3 regions of the Halomonas sp. HL-93 genome follow, and region 2 is predicted to be linked to each of the others. Evidence: predicted binding sites of a transcription regulator. Region 2 holds the regulator's gene; each other region holds the start of a gene.
The links. Region 2 encodes FNR, which switches genes on or off when oxygen is low (the NO sensors DNR and NnrR bind a similar motif). Its sites were predicted from a motif close to TTGATNTANATCAA; they were not measured.
Positions count from the first base shown of each region.

Region 1 (6,770 bases), 770 kb from region 2:
AAACAAATAAAAAACCATACCCTGTATAGGGGAATAGATTGCCCACTACAGCCATTAGATAGAAATAAGCGACGATCAGCGCAAGCGTGCCGAAAAAACGCCATCCATCCATGGGTTCACCTACAATAGGCAGAGAACGTTCTCCTCTCTTAACAGCAACTAGAAAAGGAGCTACTTTTGCCACTAGAACAATGGCAAACAAAACGGCCATGATCCAACTGATAATGGTTGGGAAGAACAAATGCGAGTTCTCGAAATCGACCGAGATGCTGAGCAGACTTGATATACCTGATTCCATAATCGCTCCGGAAATAAGCAGGAGACACCCTGTCTCTGTATTATTCTCTATCGGTTCTACCTGAATGAAAGGGCACTGGTAGAACTAAGCCACCAGTGCCCAAAGGATTTATTTGATGTTTTCGATGATACTTGCGTAACGCTCTGCCTTCTCTTTAAAGTGCGCTTCAGCTTCATCAGATGGCATGAAGTTGGGGATGAAGAAACTGTCTTTCAGGGTTTCCTGAATCTCGCCCTCATCGTAGATCTCGGCCAGCGCCTCATCGATTTGCTCAACGATAGCAGGGTCCATGTCTTTGTTATAAAGGAAGAAGAACTCCTTATCGAAAGTGAAACTTTCGTCATCGCCCATGGTGACGTTGACGTTAGGCTCAACATACTCCAACAACTGTTCACGCGATGTTTCGCCCAGCCCATCTTCAGGCGCTTGTTCTATGGTTTCCTCACTCGCCGTCAACCAAACGAAACGCATGGCCTTTTGATCATCTTCAGGCAAGCGAGTGAACTGCTCGTTAGCTTGCACGGAGCCATTAATAACGTCGACTTGATCATCGAACAGCTGCTGATTCTTGTCCGACTGGGAGCCTGTGTTCACAGCGACCAGATTATCTTCCTGCCCCGGATGCTCAATGGCGATAGCGTTCTTCAAAGCGCTAAAACCGATCTCGGAAACGCCACCCGGCTGGATCGCAACACGTATTGTCTCGCCTTCACCTGCGGCAGCGATGATGTCCTCCAGATTCTCGTAGGGCGAGTCCTTGGGTACCAGATAAGCATTGCCTGGGTTAATAGATACGGCAGGCCCAATGGCGTACTTCTCGAAGATATCGCTGAAGCCTTCCACGCCGTATAAGTGGCCTAAATAGGCATAATCATGGAAGATCATCAGGGTATTACCGCGCGGATCTCGGTCCAGAGTGCGAAATGCCGCGTTCGCCCCAACCGCATCGACCTTCATGTTGATATCTAGATGCTCGGCTAGCTTGTCCACTACGAAACTGGAGTTCTGATAGGTGTCTGCCCCGGTCGACGTAGAGCCGATGACAACGCGGACATTCCCGCGTAGTTCCTGGGCCAGGACAGTACCAGAGCTGGCGCTTATTGCCGCCATAAGCGCTACCGAACCTACGCCTGTCATCATTTTTTTGGATACGATCATAACTTCACCTCATTCGCTCGTTGTTAATTTGTTATCACTTTGCGGTTTGATAAGGATTTTTACTTCGTATTATCGATTAGTTGCTTTAATTGCCGACACTCGTCGGCAGACGGCATCGTCAATGGCGCGCGAACGTCTCCGGCCGGGCGACCGATAATCTCGGCACCCGCCTTAACCAGGCTCACGGCATACCCCGCTTTTTGATCCCGTAAATCGATAAACGGAATAAAAAACTCTTGGGTAATTTGCTTAACGATGTGGCTGTCCCCAGCACGGAGGGCTCGATAGAAGGCCACCGCCATATCGGGAACAAAATTGAAGACGGCCGAGGAGTATGTGTTAACGCCAATCGACAGATACGCTTCGGCGAAAATCTCGGCGGTAGGCACGCCACCGATATAGGTCAGACGGTCGCCCACAGTCTTGATGATTTTATTCAGCGCTTGAATATCGCCCTTGCCGTCTTTCAGACCGATCAAGTTCGGGCAGGCATCGGCCAACGTCTGGACAGACGCCGCGTTGAGGATGCCGTTACCCCGGTTGTAGTAGATAACGTTGATCGGTGTGGCGTCGCAAATTTGCTTTGCATAGGCCACCAGGCCTTCCTGTGGGCATTCGGTTAAGTAGGGCGGCATTAGCAGAATGCCGTCGGCGCCGGCTTCTTCCGCGGCTCTGGCGAAGGCTTTTCCCGAGGCCACGCTTAACCCCGCGCTGGCAATCACCGGGAGCTTGCCATCGACCACATCGACAGCTGCACGTACCACCTGGCGGTATTCTTCCAGCGATAGGTTAAAAAACTCACCGGTGCCGCCGGCCACGAATACCGCTGAAATGTCGTGGCTAATAAACCAGGCAAGCCGCTCGCGGTAGCTGGCTTCATCGAACTGGCCGTTATCGTCGAAGTCGGTGATCGGGAACGAGAGTAGGCCATCACCGATCGCTTGTATTACGTCTTGTTTGGAAAACTTCACGCCACCATCCTCATGCTTCCCTCGTAGAAGTGTGCCAACACCCATTCGCGAGGCTTAAAATCGTGACAACCTCTTAGTTGTCATACATCATACAAGTTAAAAACTAATCGCCCCCGTCGGGTTAAGCAAGTCGGCCATCGCAAAATACAACCAAAGTTTAACCACCTCTCCCATAGGCTAAGCGCGACGCTTATGCAGCCTCATATCACGCAATTCAACCATTAACAGCGACTTAGGCGTTTATAGTCAGCGCCGCACTCTGCTAAGGGAGTGTGGGCGGTTTCGGGGTATTTTTTGCTCATACCTTGGAGCTAACGTTATTTATTAGAAAATCATGAAGGGAAGGTAAACATCTAGCATTCGCGACCCCCTGCTGCATCAGGGGGCCTGTAAGTGCGTATCCTAGGCGCGTCATTTTTTGATCAACGTCCAGAAGGCGGTTCAAAATCTCGAAAATCTCGCGAAGTGCCGTATTGGCGCAAGTCAGCAATTGCCACCGTCAGGTTTTGCGCTCAATACGGCAATGTACAAGAGGTTACTCCTGAAGGGGCTCAAGGGGCTCCCACTCGGTGCGGTTGGCCAGAAATTCTGGGCGAGGCCGGTTACCGCAGTAAGGGTCGTGAAGTGTATTTTCAACACTATTGTAGACAAAGAACAGGTTACTTCTTGGCCAGCAGGACATGTTGATATTGGAGCCGTGCATGGTATTGCTTTCGAAAATTACCAGAGACCCTGCTGGGCCTTTGGGTGCTTCAATATCGTTTTCAAGCATTATCTCGCGAAGGCTGCTCGCGGGCGGCACCCCTACCTCTTGGCTTTTCAGCGACTCTTTGTAGTTATTTTCCGGCGTTCGTCCCACACAGGGAACAAAGTACCGGTGCGAGCCGGGAATCAGCATCAGCGGACCGTTAAACTCGCCGTTGTCAGTGAGGACGATTGAACAACTTAGCGCACGCATACGCGGCATGCCGTCTTCGCTATGCCATGTTTCAAAGTCCGAATGCCACTCAAACCCCTTACCTTTGAACCCTGGCTTATAGTTGATCCGTGACTGATGGATATAGACATCACTGCCCAGCAATTGCTTAACGATCGCCAGCAACTTTGGATCTCGAGTCAGGCGCTGGAAGCGTTTTGATACTTGATGGATACCGAACACCGTGCGTATCTCTTCACGCCCTGGTTCAAGAATAGTCCCTTCGGAGAGCTTCAGATCAGCATCGTCTTCATACTCACGTAGCTCTTGAAGAAAAGCCTGCATATCGTCAGCATCATAAAACCCTTCAAATGAGAGGAAGCCTTTTCTCTCATACTCATCAATTTGCGACCTGTCCAATGGGCCATTCGCAAGCTGAGACTCATCGCCATATACCACTGGGTCGATGCGCTCAAACATTCCCAACTTTCGTTCCAAGCGAGTGGGGAAAAGATCTTGGGTATCATTCATGGCAAACTCCTCCGTTAGTATGCATGTCAGAAAGCGCGTTCAGGCGCCACTTTTAAAACGTAGACGCCAAAACACGCCTCAGCAATGACGCCCTATCCGCGTTAGAAACGTTTCAGCTATGCATGCGTTTAAAATCAGCTGCTAAGCGAAGATAAGTAGCCAAAGAGGCAGCATAAGAAGAGAGGCACTAACAGAGATTAGAAAAAAGAAAGCCGCTCCAAAGGAGCGGCAAAAGACCGTGACTAGCAATGAGAGGGAGAAACCATGACAGGAAACTGTCGCTTTCTGTCGTGGTCTGTGGCGTCTCATCAAACGCCACAACCACAATGTAATCGTTCTCATTTACCGCGTCAACACAAACACGAATATTTTTTATTTAGTTTTTCATCCGCTCGCCAGTTGAAGCCAAACGGGCAGCGTCAGCATCGCCAACAGCGTTTGACCGGTAATAATCGCCGCCATCAATTCAGCATCGCCGCCCAGTTGGCGGGCCAAAATATACGCCGACGTAGCGGTAGGCAGCGCGGCAAACAGCAACGCGACATCACGGCTCACCGTATCCAGACCTACTAGCCAAGAGAGCCCCAGCACCAGTGCCGGCATGAGTATCAGCTTGACACTGTTAGTGGCCAGCACACCGCGGTCAACACGCAGCAGCGCGGCCGGGCGCAACGCCACGCCGACAGCGACCAGACCAAGCGGCAAAGCAGCGCGGCCTAATAGGTCGACGGTAGCGTGGCTCCAACCCGGAAGCCCTATGCCTGAAAGATTCAGCGCAATGCCCAGTAAACACGCCAGAATCAAAGGGTTTTTGATCAGCGCCATAATGCTTTTGCCGAGGCTGGTGTTACCCAGCGTACCTGCGGCCACAAAGCTGGCCACGCACATGATGTTGACCACCGGCACCATCAGCGCCACCGCAACGGCGGCAGTGGTAGCGCCTGCGCTGCCGTGCAAAGCCGCCGCCCCGGCCACCCCTACGTATGTATTGAATCGCACGGCACCTTGAAACACCGACGTAAACGCCGCTGGCGTCAACTTCAGCTGTGTTCTCAACCGCCACAGCAATACGCCAAATATGGCCATCGCGCCAAGCAGTACCAGGGCCAGGCGGGTAACGGGCACTTGGCTTACATCCGCTGTTGCCAGCGTCGCCACCAGCATGGCAGGAAACAGCACAAAATAGATCAGCCGCTCTATATGCGGCCAGAACGTATCGCTGGGCCAGCGTTTAACGCCCAGTGCCGCGCCCAGTAATATCAATAGAAACAAGGGGCCAAGGGCACCGCTAATGCTTTCCAATGGAGTACCTTATCCTTTTGTTCGACCTCGCCGTGACAGTCACGGGTTTACTGTTACTATGAGAATAGTTGTCCAGTCGCCAGCAGATGCTGGTACACCGCCTGCAGGGAGATACCATGGCCTTTCCAAAATTATGGCTTGGTGTCGGCGCCGCCGCACTGGTCGTTGCGAGTGGCGTCGCACTCTACAAGGCCACGCTATCTCCGCAAAGCGACATACCTCCCGGCGGTGAGATTGAACTACCATCCACCCAAGGCGATTTTTCGCTTTCCCAGCTTGCCGACGACCAAGTTGCCCTGGTGTCGTTCGGCTATACATATTGCCCTGACGTATGCCCCATGACGCAGTCGGTGAAACGCCAGGCACTGGCTGAGCTTTCGACATCACAACGCGAACAGGTAGTGCCTGTCATGGTCACCGTTGACCCGGAACGCGATACCTTGGAACGGCTCGAAGAGTATCTGGCGTTTTTCGGTGAAGACTTTATCGGGGCCAGGGGAAACCAGTCCGAACTGGATGATGTGATGTCCCGTTATGGGGTCATCACGCGGCGCGTTGAGGCGCCCGATTCCGCCATCGAATACACCATCGACCATAGTTCGTCGCTTTACTTAGTCAATCGTGATGGCGACGTTTTACAACGCGTGCTGTATTCCCCGACTCCCCAAGGACTTAGCGCTGCGCTGGAGCAGGCACTGGATGGTTAATCCTGCCGGTCAGACGGTGTTTGCAAGCGACCCAGCATAGCCATCAACGCCTGAACCTGGGCGCCTTCACGCGTATCGTGCAGCGGAGTTAATTGCGAGGCACCCTCGGCGTATCCCCACCAGTCCCAGCAACCCTGAGGGTTCATCATGCTGCTCTTTGCCTGGGGATAAAGCACAATCTGCTGATGCGTCGCCGCCCAGTCGTTGAGCCCGCTATGGCGCACAAACGCATCGTCGTTCATTTGGCAGCCGTGAAGCGCCAGCGTGACGTCGCAGCCGCCCTGCTCACACCCTTCGGGCGTGTAAACAAACCCGCTATCGGCCATGCCGCTTACGGCAAATTCAGATTGGTCAAAGGCGCGTAATTCTCCCTGGCCTTCTCTATCTGCGTCACGATCGGGGTGCAGAAAGCTCAGCATCTCCCCGGCCACATCGTCATCGCAGGCAAGTAAGTAACTGCCCCCACCTTGCTGGCAGTCGCCTAGGGACTGGGGAGACGGCATTTCGGCCCGTAAGCGCACCGGCCAGCCGTGGCCTGTATCATCGCGCCGGACCACGCGCAGTTGCTCGCTAGTGGCCAGCCAGCGCTCCCACTGGGCCGCCAATAAATCACCTACCTCAGGCTCCACGACATCGTCGTCTTCACCGTGCCACAAAAAAACCCTTAGCTGACTGAGCGTTTCCCGCGGGCCGACCTGCTGGGCCGATTCATAACGGCGGCGGCGATTTTCAAGCCTATCCAGAGACGGCACGCCGCTTGCGGTCGACATACAGGTATTTAGCGCTCGGCTTAATGACCCTTCCGCGCAGCCCCAAGGGCCTGCGGCCAACACACCCACCGCGCTGAAGCGTTCCGGGAAGGCCACCGCCAGTTGGGTGGCCATGTA
Region 1 covers NZ_LT593974.1:33,981-40,750, reverse strand. The annotation lists gene GA0071314_RS00210 (tripartite tricarboxylate transporter TctB family protein) at 1-298, opposite strand, end outside; gene GA0071314_RS00205 (ABC transporter substrate-binding protein) at 407-1,456, opposite strand; gene kdgD (5-dehydro-4-deoxyglucarate dehydratase) at 1,516-2,427, opposite strand; gene thpD (ectoine hydroxylase) at 2,963-3,874, opposite strand; gene GA0071314_RS00190 (AEC family transporter) at 4,259-5,176, opposite strand; gene GA0071314_RS00185 (SCO family protein) at 5,293-5,883, shown strand; gene GA0071314_RS00180 (alpha/beta fold hydrolase) at 5,880-6,770, opposite strand, start outside.
Region 1: the regulator FNR is predicted to act here: its motif matches at 2,505-2,518, upstream of kdgD (5-dehydro-4-deoxyglucarate dehydratase).

Region 2 (6,770 bases):
CAATAGTGGGCAATAAATGCGAAAAAATAAATCCCAGACTTTGGTATCAATAAACTTTGGTGGTGAGCAAAAAGTAGCCAATCAGTTGAAAATGAGCTTTTTTATGGACTTTTAGTGTATTCATATAAGTTTTACTTAGCGCCATGGGACGATGGTCTAGGTGGGGGGGATACGGCAATGTTTGCTATGTTCAGAAACTGGCCTAGACATGTTTTTAATAATTCAAAAAGTGGCGACATGTTTTGCCTTTTTCACAACACCGAAGTGAATAAAGGTAGTTAGACATTAGCGCAATAACCCAAAGTAGTAGTCGGGTAATGAATTTCCTTAACGCCAGTTTTTAACCCAATGGCGAATGATGCCTTAAACGTTAGACTGCTTGACATTATTAACTAACACGCCTTGGACAACCATCCTCAGGTCAACGAGGTTCGCTTACACCGCATCATAATAACGAGGTCATGCTCATGGTAGATGTCGACCTTTCCCAGCCACCGTTTTCGCTGCTGGATGCCGAGGGGAAGGAGCACGTGCGTCGCGGCATGGACCTTGCCTATTTTGAGCGTCACGACATCATTGTCGAGACAGGCCAAGCGGGCGAATACGTGTATGTGATCCATAAGGGGGAAGTTGCCGAACTAGACCCCACCTTACCGTCATCAGTATCGCGCATTGGGCATTACACTGCAGGCGATTTATTTGGTGCCATTAGCATATTGAACGGCAAAAGCCGCTACCGGTTTCAAGCGGAACAGGAATGCTTGTGTTATCTGATGCCCAAAGCGCTATTCAAGACACTGTGCCATGAGTATCCCGAATTTAGTCAATTCTTTCGCCAGTCGTTGGCTCATAAAGCACGCCTGTTAACAGAAAAGCGCGCCGAAGGCGGCGTGACGATGGCAGGGTTCATGCTGGCCCGCGTCAGTGAGTGCATGCGCGCGCCCTTGTTACTGCCCGCCGATGCGGATGTCGCCACCGCCGTGCGCACGCTCAATGATAGTCATGCTGACAGCTTGCTGGTTGATGCATCCAGTCAACTGGGCATGGTGACTAAAACCGACCTGCTAAACGCCATTGTGCTGGGGGAGCATCCCGTAACCACACCGCTTGTTGATATCGCCCAATATACTCTGGTAACGGCGACGCCCGACCAATACTTATTTGAAGCGCTGGTCAGTATGACGCGCCATAAGGTGACGCGGGTCGTGGTGATGGACAATGCCCAGGCCGTTGGTGTGGTCGAACTGACCGACGTACTTAGCTATTTCTCAAGCCGCAGCTATGTGGTCAGCCTTCAGGTGGAGCAGGCCGGTGATTTGTCGGCGCTGGCCGCAGCTAGTCACCGTACGCCGGAGCTGGTCAACGCCTTGATGGCGCAGGGGGTGAAGCTACGTTTTGCCATGGATCTGTTGGCAGCCTTGAATGGCCGCATCATGAGCAAGGCTTGGGAATTCACTATTGATGCGTCACATCAGCAGCACAGCTGCATGATGGTCATGGGCAGTGAGGGGCGCGGCGAGCAGATTCTCAAAACCGACCAGGATAACGGCTTGATTCTGGCCGACGACGCTGAGTGGCCCGCTGTTGGGGATGACATGCAGCGCCTCACGGCCACCCTTATTGAGCTGGGTTACCCGCCTTGTCCGGGCAATATCATGGTGTCGAACCCGGATTGGGTGGCCACGGTAAGCGAATGGAAAGGGCGCATTGCGCGCTGGGCCAGCGCACGTGACGGCGATAGCCTGATGAAGCTGGCGATCATGCTCGACGCCCACGGCGTGGCGGGCAACCCGAGCCTGCTGGAAAGCGTCCGTGAGGAGCTGTTCGAGCGTTGCTCCCGGGACGAGTTGCTGCTGTCGTATTTCGCCCGCACTGCGCTGCGTTTTTCTACTCCCTTGACGCTGTTTGGTTCGCTTAAGAAGCCCCAGCACGGCATCGATATAAAAAAAGGCGGTATTTTTCCCATCGTTCACGGCGTTCGCACCATGGCGCTTGAGCGGCGTATTCACGACACCTCGACGTTTGGCCGGTTGGATGCGCTGGCCGAGGACGGGCGTCTCAACCGGCGCTTTGCTGACGACCTAGGCGAAGCCTTAGCGCTGTTTACCGAGTTGCGGCTTAAGCAGCAGCTCAATGATATCGCCGACGGATCATCCGTTAACCAACCGGAGCGCTCCAACCGGGTCGTCGTGCAGGAGTTATCGTCGTTGGAGCGTGATTTGCTTCGCGAAGCGCTGCACATCGTTAAAGATTTCAAACAGCGTCTCTCGCATCGTTATCACCTGGAGTATTCGTGATCAGTCGACACTATTTAGATGCCCCCTTTGGTTGGCTTGGCGGCCTGCTGCGCCGGGGAAGCGAGCGCCGCCGCTATGCAGCTTCTCCCTATGCGTGGCTTTTCCAACCTTACCTAGGAAATGAACTGGTGGCGCTTTCGTGTTTTGCCCACCATGGGGTAATGAGCATCGCGGCGGTAACGCTGCGTCATCACCAAATCCTGACCAGTCGCGCATGGGTTGCAGCGCTGAGCGAAGGCGCGCGAGGAAGCGACGCCGCCGAGCGCCGTCATCAGTTGCTGTACAACGTGGAGACCACGCTACCGCTCGATGTTGAAAGCCTGCGTTCGCTAGTCGAGTTTATCGGCAACCGGCCGATCGTCGGCTGGCAGCTTGAGCAGCGCCTCGCGCCGCTCGAGCAGGCGCTACGCCGCCATCTAGGGTTTGGCCTGCCCAATGCACGGGTGGATGTCACCAAGCTGCACCAGCGCCATCTGCGCCGCTTACACCCCCAGGCTGAGCAAGAAGATGAGCTAGCCAGAGCGCTAAACTGTTGGCAAGTGCCCAGCCAGGCGCCTCAGCGGGCGCTTGAAGATGCCACCGCCAGCGCGCTGCTGTATCTTCGCTTGCAGCGTACGGAGGTGGATGCTGCCCTGTAGTGGCAAGCAGTTGGGCGCTGGCGCTGGGAGTTGCTAGAATAGCGGTTGCTTCTTTTACCATCGGCAGTGCTTATACCATGCAACATCACCTTGATCATTTTGACCCAGCGTTGGCGACCCCTAATGCGGCACCCGGCTTCCCCGAAGCGGCTGTCGCTTCTGAAGCCCACGCAGCCAAACAAAAACGCGAGTTCAATAAGCTGCAAAAGCGTCTTCGCCGCGAAGTGGGCAACGCGATCATTGACTATCGCATGATCGATGAGGGCGATCGCGTTATGGTCTGCCTGAGCGGCGGCAAAGACAGTTATACAATGCTGGAGATGCTGCTCAGCCTGCAGCGCAATGCGCCGGTGAACTTCTCGCTGGTGGCCGTCAACATGGACCAGAAACAGCCGGGCTTTCCTGAGCATGTGTTGCCGACCTATCTCGAGCAACGCGGGGTGGAATACCACATTCTGGAGCGTGATACCTATTCGGTGGTGAAAGAGAAAACCCCGGAAGGCAAAACCACTTGCGCGCTATGTTCGCGCTTGCGCCGCGGTTCGCTGTACGGCTTTGCCGAAGAAATCGGTGCTAACAAGATTGCCCTGGGCCACCATCGGGAAGACATTCTTGAAACGCTGTTTTTAAATATGTTCTTCGGTGGCACGCTAAAATCAATGCCGCCCAAATTGCTTTCTGACGACGGCAAGAACATCGTTATCCGACCGCTGGCGTACTGCAAAGAGGCGGATATCGTTGAGTACGCCCAGCAAATGGCGTTCCCTATTATCCCTTGCAACCTTTGTGGCTCGCAGCCCAACCTACAGCGTCAAGTAGTGAAAGATATGCTGGCGGATTGGGATAAAAAACATCCCGGCCGATTGGAAAGTATGTTTAAAGCCGTCACCAATGTTGCGCCCTCGCAGCTTGCGGACCGCGATCTGTTTGACTTCGCCGGGCTAGAAGCCAAACAGGCTGAGTTAATGGCGGGGCGCATTCAGGCGCTCACTGTTGGCTAGGGAGCGGCGTCTTCTTCGGCAAGCTGCTGCAGTCTCGCTATATCAAGAATGCGTACCTCGCGGCCTGACACGTCCACCACTTCCTGAGATTGGAAGCGGCTTACAATCCGGCTGACGGTTTCCACAGCGAGCCCGAGATAGTTGCCGATATCCGCTCTGGGCATTGAGAGTCGAAAACTGTAGGGCGAGTAGCCCCGGCGGCGAAAACGGTCGGAAAGCGTGATCAGAAAGCTTGCCAGGCGCTGGTCGGCGGTTTTGCGGGACAGCAGCCGCATCATTCGCCGGTCATTACGCAGTTCTTTGCTCATGCTGCGGTATAGCTGGCCGCGTAGCTCGGGCAGCTTTTCAGACAAATGATCCAGTTGGTCAAACGGAATCTCGCATACCGTGGTGGTTTCCAGCGCGACCACGCTGCCGGGGTAATGGGGTTCATCGATAGCATCTAAGCCTACCAGTTCACTTGGCAGATAGAAGTTGGTCAGCTGTTCAAAGCCACCGCCTTCGCTGGTGACCTGTTTTAAGCTGCCTGAACGCACGGCATATACGCTGGTAAACGGCTCCCCCTGGCGAAAAAGCTGCTCGCCTTTTTTGAGCGGGGCGCGTCGCCGAATAATCGCATCAAACTGGTCTATATCTTCCAGTTCGAGCGCTAATGGCAGGCACAGCGAGCTTAAGCTGCAGGTTTGACAGCGTGCCTCATGTAGGATGGCACGCCGTTGGAGCATTGGTTCCAGCATGAGAGTCTCCGTCAGTGGCGCATGGCTTCATTATGTAAGCTGGAGCATATGGGCAGCAACCGTCAAACTATTTTTGAATAGCGCTGTTCGCTCTGATTAGCCAGGCGAGCATCAAACGCCATGGCTAAATGGCGAATTAGCAATCGCCCTAAAGGGGAAACGCGCAGCTTGTTGCCCTGTATATCCACTAATCCATCGCGCTTTGCCTGGTCGAGAGAACTAAGCGCTAGGCGGAAATACTGGTGGGCATCAATCTGCCAGCGCTTGCCGAGCGCCGCCAAATCCAACTGCATGTCACACATCAAGCGCTCAATGGCATCGCGGCGAATCAGGTCGTCGCGACTTAGGCATACGCCACGCTGTGTGGCTAGCTGCCCTTGATCAATGGCTGACTGGTAAAGATTGAGCTGGCTGCTGTTTTGCGCATAACAGTCGTCAAGGCGTGAAATGGCCGATACACCAAAGCCAATCAGATCGCACTGGGCGTGGCTGGAATAGCCCTGGAAGTTGCGCTGCAGCGTGCCGTTTTGCTGGGCAAGAACCAGGCTGTCGTCCGGTCGGGCAAAATGATCCATGCCGATATGCACATAGCCGGCATCGGTGAGCATGTCGATGGTGACGCGCAGCATGGCTAGTTTCTCGTCGGCGTCGGGCAGGTCCTGCTGGCGAATGCGCCGCTGGGGCGGAAAACGCTCCGGAAGGTGGGCATAGTTGAACACCGACAGGCGCGCCGGGTTCAGTTCGATGACCTGGCGAAGCGTCTGTGCAAAACTGTTCGCCGTTTGCAGTGGTAGACCGTAGATAAGGTCCAGGTTGAGCGAGCGGAAGCCCAGTCGCTGGGCTTCGTCCATCAGCGTTTCGGTGAGTACCCGTGGCTGGTCACGGTTAATCGCTCGCTGTACCTGAGGATCAAAGTCCTGCACGCCCAGGCTCAGCCGGTTAAAGCCCAGCGATTGCAGATGACGCAGGGTTAACACATCGGCTTCGCGCGGGTCGATTTCAATGGCGTAGTCGCGCTCGGGGTCGCTGGAGAGGCCGAAGCGGGCATCCAGGCGGTCAATCAATTCGCTCATCTGGTCAAGCGTTAAAAAGGTTGGTGTGCCGCCACCCCAGTGCAGTTGCCTCACCGGTCGCCGGGTGTCGAGAGGCTGCGCTGCCAGCGCCATTTCACGGTCGAGCCTTGCCAGATAGGGTTCGGCAAGTGCGGTGTTCTTAGTGGCGATCTTGTTACAGGCACAGTAGAAACAGATCTTCCGGCAGAACGGAATATGTACATACAGCGATAGCGCTCGTTGAGCGTCGTTGCTGCGTGCCAGGGCAGAGGTAAAATCGTCGGCCGTAAACGCCTCGTCAAAGGACAGGGCGGTGGGGTAAGACGTATAGCGGGGGCCGCTTATTGCGTAGCGCTGGAGTAATGCGTCGCTCCACGTTGAAGTGGTCAAGGTGCTATCAGAAGCAGCATCATTCACGGTGGTAGGCATGGGACCATGCTCCAGGTCAAAGGGTTGACGCAAGGGTAGCGGCTGCCAGGCAATCTCGTGTTGAGCTACGTCAAGAAAAGCAGCGCCAGGTGGATGTTGGCGCATTCAGTCAAACAGCCCGGAGGGCCGCGTTGTGGAAACCCACTGGCCGCAGGAAACAAGCATCGATAAGCAGACGCTGGCGGAGGTGGTCGCCCAGCAGGTCAGCGGCTGTTTTTGGCTTGAGGGGATGGGGCCGCTCAGGCTTTATGGACAGGCAAGTCACGGCTGCCTGCTGTTGGCCCATGGCGCTGGCGCCGGGCACCGATCCGCTTTTATGCAGCAGTTTGCCAGTGCGTTAGCGAAGCATGGGTTGCAGGTGATTACGTTTGATCTTGGCTATATGCAGCAAATGCAGGCCACGGGAAAGCGCCGCCCTCCGCCCGCCATTGATCGCACGGTGGCCGAGTTGGCGCGTTGGTATGACGGCCTTGCCCCGCTAACGGCTAAGCCGCTTTGGCTCGGCGGCAAGTCGATGGGTGGCCGCGCGGCAAGCATGTTGGCCAGTCAGCAAGCTTGCCCGGGGCTAGTGATCGCCGGTTATCCGTTTCATCCGCCAAAAGCACCCGACAAACTG
Region 2 covers NZ_LT593974.1:799,052-805,821, forward strand. The annotation lists gene GA0071314_RS03570 (putative nucleotidyltransferase substrate binding domain-containing protein) at 468-2,297, shown strand; gene GA0071314_RS03575 (DNA polymerase III subunit epsilon) at 2,294-2,935, shown strand; gene ttcA (tRNA 2-thiocytidine(32) synthetase TtcA) at 3,013-3,936, shown strand; gene fnr (fumarate/nitrate reduction transcriptional regulator Fnr) at 3,933-4,673, opposite strand; gene hemN (oxygen-independent coproporphyrinogen III oxidase) at 4,736-6,154, opposite strand; gene GA0071314_RS03595 (alpha/beta fold hydrolase) at 6,288-6,770, shown strand, end outside.

Region 3 (6,770 bases), 760 kb from region 2:
GCTGGGCGACTTGATGGAAGAACACATGCCGGAACTTATGACGCTGTGTTCCCGGGAAGGCGGCAAACTGCTGACCGACGGTGTTGATGAAATCAAGGAAGCCGTGGACTTTTGCCGCTACTACGCCATGCGTGCAGAAGAATCGTTTGGCGAGCCAATCGAATTACCCGGCCCGACGGGAGAATCTAATCAGTTATTGATGGGGGGCAAGGGTGTGTTTGCGGCGATTAGCCCCTGGAACTTCCCGGTGGCTATTTTCTGCGGTCAGGTTGTGGCCGCCGCGGTAGCGGGCAACACCGTACTGGCCAAGCCCGCCGAACAAACCTCCATTGTGGCCCACCGTGTCATCGAGTTACTGCATGAAGCCGGCATGCCCCGCGACGTGGTGCAGCTACTACCAGGTGATGGCCCAACAGTAGGCAGCGTGCTGACGTCTGACCCACGGATTACCGGCGTGGTATTCACCGGCGGGACGGATACTGCACAGATCATCAACCGTGCCCTGGCAGCGCGGGAGAACGCACCACTGCCGACCTTGATCGCTGAAACCGGCGGAATGAATGCCATGATCGTCGACTCGACCGCCCTGCCCGAGCAAGTCGTGGTAGACGTGATTCAGTCGGCATTCCAGAGTGCGGGGCAGCGTTGCTCGGCGCTACGCGTTTTATATTTGCAGGACGATGTGGCCGATCGAGTTATCGAGATTCTTAAAGGGGCAATGAGCGAACTGCATATTGGCGACCCTCGAGACCTTGGTACCGATGTCGGGCCGGTCATCGACGAAGACGCCCGCAAAGGTTTGCTTGAGCACATCGAAAAACTCAAGGCTGAGAACCGCCTTGTGGCGGAAACGCCGATGGCGTCTGAGCATACCCGCAATGGCACCTTTGTGGCCCCCGCTGCCTTCGTCATCGACAGCATCGACTCACTCACCCGCGAACAGTTTGGCCCAATCCTACACATCGTGCGTTACAAGGCCAGTGAACTCGACCAAGTCATTAACCACATCAACGGACGGGGATATGGCCTGACGTTTGGGGTACATAGCCGCAATGAATCCTTTGCCGCTGAAATAGCTCAGAAAATGCGAGTCGGCAACGTTTACATCAACCGCAATATCATCGGTGCTGTGGTGGGTGTACAACCCTTTGGTGGCCAAGGGCTGTCAGGCACGGGCCCGAAAGCCGGTGGGCCGAATTACCTACAGCGTTTTGTTACCGAAAAAACCATTACCAATAACACCGCTGCCCTAGGGGGCAATGCGTCGCTATTGGCACTGGGCGATGAGTAAGCCGCTCGTCACACTAATAAACTGAACGTCTTAAAAGGAAGCGTCTCATGGGGAAAAATAACAAAGGGATCGCCGGTTATGTTCTCGATATAGAGAAGCTACGTACAACCGTTCCAACAACCTCACTGAGGACATCGCGGCCAGACGACCTAGGGGCCCCTCACGTGAATACGAATGGGGTTTAAAAAAACAAAACTGCACCGCTGCCAACGCCTTGTTGGCAAGCGCACCAACCTGTCGGCACTACGCCCGACTTAATAACTAAGAAACAGGAGACGTTTTTATGGCCATCGGTGTTTGGATAAGTCTCATTGCGTACTTTGCGCTAATGATCGCCATCGGTATTTACGCGATGCGCAAAGCCACTTCTTCATCTGAAGATTATATGCTCGGGGGCCGAACCCTCAGCCCAAAAGTGGCGGCTCTATCGGCCGGCGCATCGGACATGAGTGGCTGGTTGCTGCTGGGTTTGCCTGGGGCGTTGTTCGCTTCAGGTTTGGGCTCGGCCTGGATCGGGATTGGTTTGCTTGTGGGGGCGTTATTCAACTGGATTCTGGTCGCTCCGCGCCTACGTGAACAAACCGTTCACTATGGCAACGCGATTACCATTCCGGCGTTCCTGGCAAACCGGTTCCCGACACGGGCGCTTTCCCTGCGCACAGTGTCTGCCATCGTGATCGTCGTCTTCTTTGCGGTCTATACCGCATCGGGACTGGTGGCTGGCGGCAAGCTGTTTGAAAGCGCGTTCTCTGGCGTTTTCAACGTCGGTGATATGAGCAACTATGCCATGGGGGTCATTATTACACTGGGCGTGGTGCTTATTTATACCGTGGTTGGCGGCTTCCTTGCGGTGAGCATGACCGACTTCGTGCAAGGCTGCATCATGATGCTGGCGCTGATCATCATGCCTGCGGTGGTGCTATTCGGCGAAGGTGGGGGCGGTTTCGGCCAGGCAACACAAACCTTAAATGAAGCCGACCCCACGCTACTGTCCTGGACGTCCGGATTGACCTTTATCGGGTGGCTGTCGGCGGTGACCTGGGGGCTTGGCTATTTCGGCCAGCCGCACATCATTGTGCGCTTCATGGCCATCCGGACACTCAAGGATGTACCGATTGCCCGTAACATTGGCATGGGCTGGATGCTTATCTCGCTGATTGGCGCTGTTTCTTTGGGCATTTTCGGTCGGGCCTATGCGCTCCGTAACGGCATGGATGTCGAGGATCCGGAAACCATCTTTATTGTCCTGGCAGATCTACTGTTCCATCCGCTGATCACCGGTTTCCTCTATGCAGCGCTGCTTGCTGCGATCATGAGCACCGTTTCCAGCCAGCTTCTAGTGGCATCTTCATCGTTGACTGAAGACTTCTATCGTCTGTTCCTGAATAAGAAGGCATCTGAGCAACAAAGTGTCGCCGTAGGCCGTGTCTGCGTGGTACTAGTCGGCATTGTTGCCGCTTTCATTGCATCTGATGAAGACTCTCAGGTTCTGGGTCTAGTTAGCAACGCCTGGGCAGGCTTCGGTGCAGCATTCGGGCCGCTGATTATCCTGTCGCTGATGTGGTCGCGCACGAACGGCGCCGGTGCCATCGCAGGCATGGTGGTGGGTGCCGCCACCGTTATGATCTGGATTGCATTGGGCTGGAACGCTGAATTCATGGGTGGCCCTGGCGTGTACGAGATCATTCCTGGCTTCATCGCTTCGTTTATCGCCATTTTGGCAGTAAGCAGCGCTACTGCCGATGCCGGTGAATATCAGCATATCGATCGCTAGACGAGTGCGAACCGCGCACTCAACCTAGCCAATAGGTTGATCATGAGGCCTTCCCGTGTCAGGTACACCGTCACGGGAAGGCCTCATTCACTTCAGTGACGCCATTAGCTTACATCACACGGTAAAACTCTTGGTGATATCTAAAGCCCTTCAGCGCGACTCTGGTCTGCCTCAATAACTGCTTAAAAGTCTACCCATGAGCGATACCGAATCACTCTAAGCACAGTTGTCTAATAACTCTTGCCATAGATCAATAATCCACTCGCAGCGTCTCGATAAACTGTTTGCACCGTTAAGCAGCCAATGAATGGCCGCCCGCCTTGCAATCAGGAGTGACTCCATGCGCAACATCAAACCTCGTCACATTGTCGCAATCAGCCTATCGACCGCCACACTTACCTTCAGCGGCGCCAGCTTTGCTTATGGGGAAGGCGATTTTTTCACCCGCCTTGGCATCGCCAAGGTTGCCCCCACCAGCGATAATGGCGAGCTGCTAGGCGGCGCTGATGTACACGTAGACTCGGAAAGCGGGCCCGCCTTTACGCTGGGCTACCGCTTTCACGACACCTTAGGTGTCGAGCTGCTAGCTGCCCTGCCCTTTAAGCACGACTTACAGGTCGATGGCGTTACAGACGGGTCGACCAAGCACCTTCCGCCTACGCTGACCTTCCAATATTACCCATTAGGCGGCAGCAATGCCCGCGTTCAGCCCTACCTGGGAGTTGGCGTCAATTACACACATTTCTCTGACGAAAAGACCGATATCGGAGCTTCGCTGTCCTTGGAGGATTCATGGGGAGTTGCAGGCCAAGTGGGCGTTGACTTGCTGATTGATGATCACTGGGCGTTGAACGCAGCCGCCTGGTACATCGATATCGACAGCGATGCCACCATCAACGGAGAGTCAGCCGGTAGCGTAGACATTGATCCCGTGGTGGTAATGGGAGGCATCAGCTATCGTTTTTAAATAGGCAGACAGACAGTACATCTAACGGCCATCGCCCTCTGATAAGTGGTCAGGGGCGATTTCATTAGTTATCGGTAACCAGCTGATCAATGCGCTCAACGGCCCTAACCACCAACAAATAATCGCTGGCTCGTACGTTCTCCTGCTTAAGATGCGCCGCTATAGCCGGCGCCACATCACATTTGGCCGGCATTGGCCCACCTGCTTCAGCTAACGTGTTTAACCGAGCAATAAACACAAAACGCAGCCATTGGAGCAGCGACATCGTATCGATACAGAACGGCTGCTGGCTGGAAAAGGCCGCAGCCTCTGGTGCCGGCATGCGCCATAGATTGGCGGCTTTTAAGGTAGCTTCAAGCTCAAGAAGCGCAGTGTGAAGCTGTTGATGGACGCTCATAAACCACCTAAGTTAAATCTGTCGTATGGGTTAAATATATTATCCCAACTCTGTCCCCGAGTTGCCACTCACCCACCGACGGCCCCCGTTATTCACAGACTCACAGAAAACTTGCAAGAGACTGTGGATAAGCTATGGAAATGTGTCGCATCCGCGGTTCTCATGCGGGTTACGGGTGACTGTCTAATTTTTAACCAGATAGTAAAAAAGGCGTGATATTATCAATGCCTACGGCTGACAGGCTGCTATCCGCAAGGTAGAGTGCAGGCTTGCAACAGGAAAGGACGTTATGCAACCAATTCGCACCCTAGACGAGTTCTTTCAGCGCAGCGGGGCCAGCGTGTCGTTTTATCATATGGGTCGCCGTGTAACGGCGTGCTCAGATAACGCGCTGCGCCAGTTAGAAAACGCGCAGAGCCCTTGGCCCGCCCCTTGGCAAAGCCAAGCGCGCGTGGCCATTGTGTTTCGGCTTGGGGATATGCCGGAGCCGGCGATCTGGTTCCTGGCCCTGCCGCTGGACGAGGAAGGCCATCTGGTGCCCGCCCAGCGCGATGCGTTTTTAAACCGGTTGATCGAAACCCTTGGCCGCAATGTCTCGCAGCTAGGCCAAGAACGAGCCCCTGAGGTTGATAACCTGATGAAGGACAACCCGCTCGCTTTTACGCCGAGCGCTCATTTTCAGGCGATGCTCAATGCCCGTGCAACCTATGACCTTAAGCTGCCTGCGAGCCAACATTTTGAACCCGTCGTCGCCTACCTACGCGACCCAGAGACGCTAGACTGGCAGCAGTTGGGGTTACAGGGCATCGCCGACGTGGTTATCCGTATGGATAACGACATTGCTGAACGGCTGGCCACCCAATTGGCTTATTTACCCACAGAGGTTGCTCAGGCATTTTGTCTCTGTCTGGAGCATCAGGCACTCACCAGCGGTTTGGTCGCCGCATTGCGTCGAAGGGGCGAACAGGCCATCATCGCAGGTGACCTTGAAATGCTATGCGCCTGCGTGCGCGCAGTAGGTGCTACCGTCACTCACGAGGCAGGTAATTGGTATACCCAGTTACTTCGCGATGAGACGACCAGTGGTCCCGACGTGCTGGCCGCGATGGCAGGGCGAGGCTGGCCACATCTGGAAGACGGCGAACGGTTGCCGCTTTTTCTGTCGCGTCTGGCGGATGACGAGCGTACCGATTTTATTGCCGTGGTGAGAGACTTGGCGCTAATTCCCCGGCTACGCTTACCAATACTGATGGCCCTGCGTGACGCGCCCGACGGCTCAACGATCCACGCCCGCGTGGCCGACCTTTCGGCTCGAAGCGGCCAACCCTTGGGTTGATTATTGATGATGCAATGGAACGTCCGATTAACGTGAAGGGCACGATCGTTAATTATCGGCTTCCTAAGGAGTGGTTTTGAAAGAACTCCCATACCTGGCCAAAGCGGTAATTGGCCGCCGTGAAATGGTTTATTTGCCTGACTTGGCGCTTCATCTATGCTGCAAAGCAGACACCGGTGCGCGTACCTCAGCACTTCATGCTGAGGAGATTGAGGCGCATGAAGATGAGCATGGGCAGCTATGGGTCAGTTTTACCACCCATAGTGGCGGGCCTGACACCCCCGCTCACCGATTGAAGGTGCATTTACATGATCGTCGCCGGGTGACCAGCTCGAACGGGCACGCTGAGTGGCGTTATATTATCCGTACCCCCATGCGCATGGGCGAGCTTAATTTTCCGGTTGAGTTAAGCCTGACCGACCGCAGTAATATGCGCCACCCCATGCTGCTAGGACGCCGCGCGATGCGGCGTTTACTGGTGGCGCCGGGCGCTGCGTTTTTACACGGCGAACCCTAAGGTACCACGCTGTTTTTTCACCAATGTTTCCACTAACCCCTTCGACTAGGCCTGGAGTTTCGCATGCACATCGCTTTGCTTTCTCGTAATCGCAATCTCTACTCTACTCGCCGCCTAGTGGAAGCGGCTGAAGGTCGTGGACACACCGCGCGGGTAGTCGACACGCTGCGCTGCTATATGAGCATTGCCTCCCACCACCCGTCGATTCACTATAAGGGCGAAGAGATCGAGCCTTTCGACGCGGTTATTCCGCGTATTGGCTCATCCGTCACCTTTTATGGCTGTGCGGTACTTCGCCAATTTGAAATGATGGGCACCTACGTTATTAATGATAACGTCTCGATTACGCGTTCGCGGGATAAACTGCGCTCCCTGCAACTGCTGTCGCGTAAAGGGCTGGGCCTACCGATTACCGGCTTTGCTCACTCCCCCGACGATATTCCCGATCTCATCACCATGGTGAAAGGTGCACCGCTGGTTATCAAGCT
Region 3 covers NZ_LT593974.1:1,556,211-1,562,980, reverse strand. The annotation lists gene putA (bifunctional proline dehydrogenase/L-glutamate gamma-semialdehyde dehydrogenase PutA) at 1-1,291, shown strand, start outside; gene putP (sodium/proline symporter PutP) at 1,575-3,065, shown strand; gene GA0071314_RS07085 (OmpW/AlkL family protein) at 3,406-4,032, shown strand; gene GA0071314_RS07080 (YqcC family protein) at 4,097-4,429, opposite strand; gene GA0071314_RS07075 (DUF3549 family protein) at 4,719-5,765, shown strand; gene GA0071314_RS07070 (ATP-dependent zinc protease family protein) at 5,842-6,282, shown strand; gene rimK (30S ribosomal protein S6--L-glutamate ligase) at 6,346-6,770, shown strand, end outside.
Region 3: the regulator FNR is predicted to act here: its motif matches at 3,306-3,319, upstream of GA0071314_RS07085 (OmpW/AlkL family protein).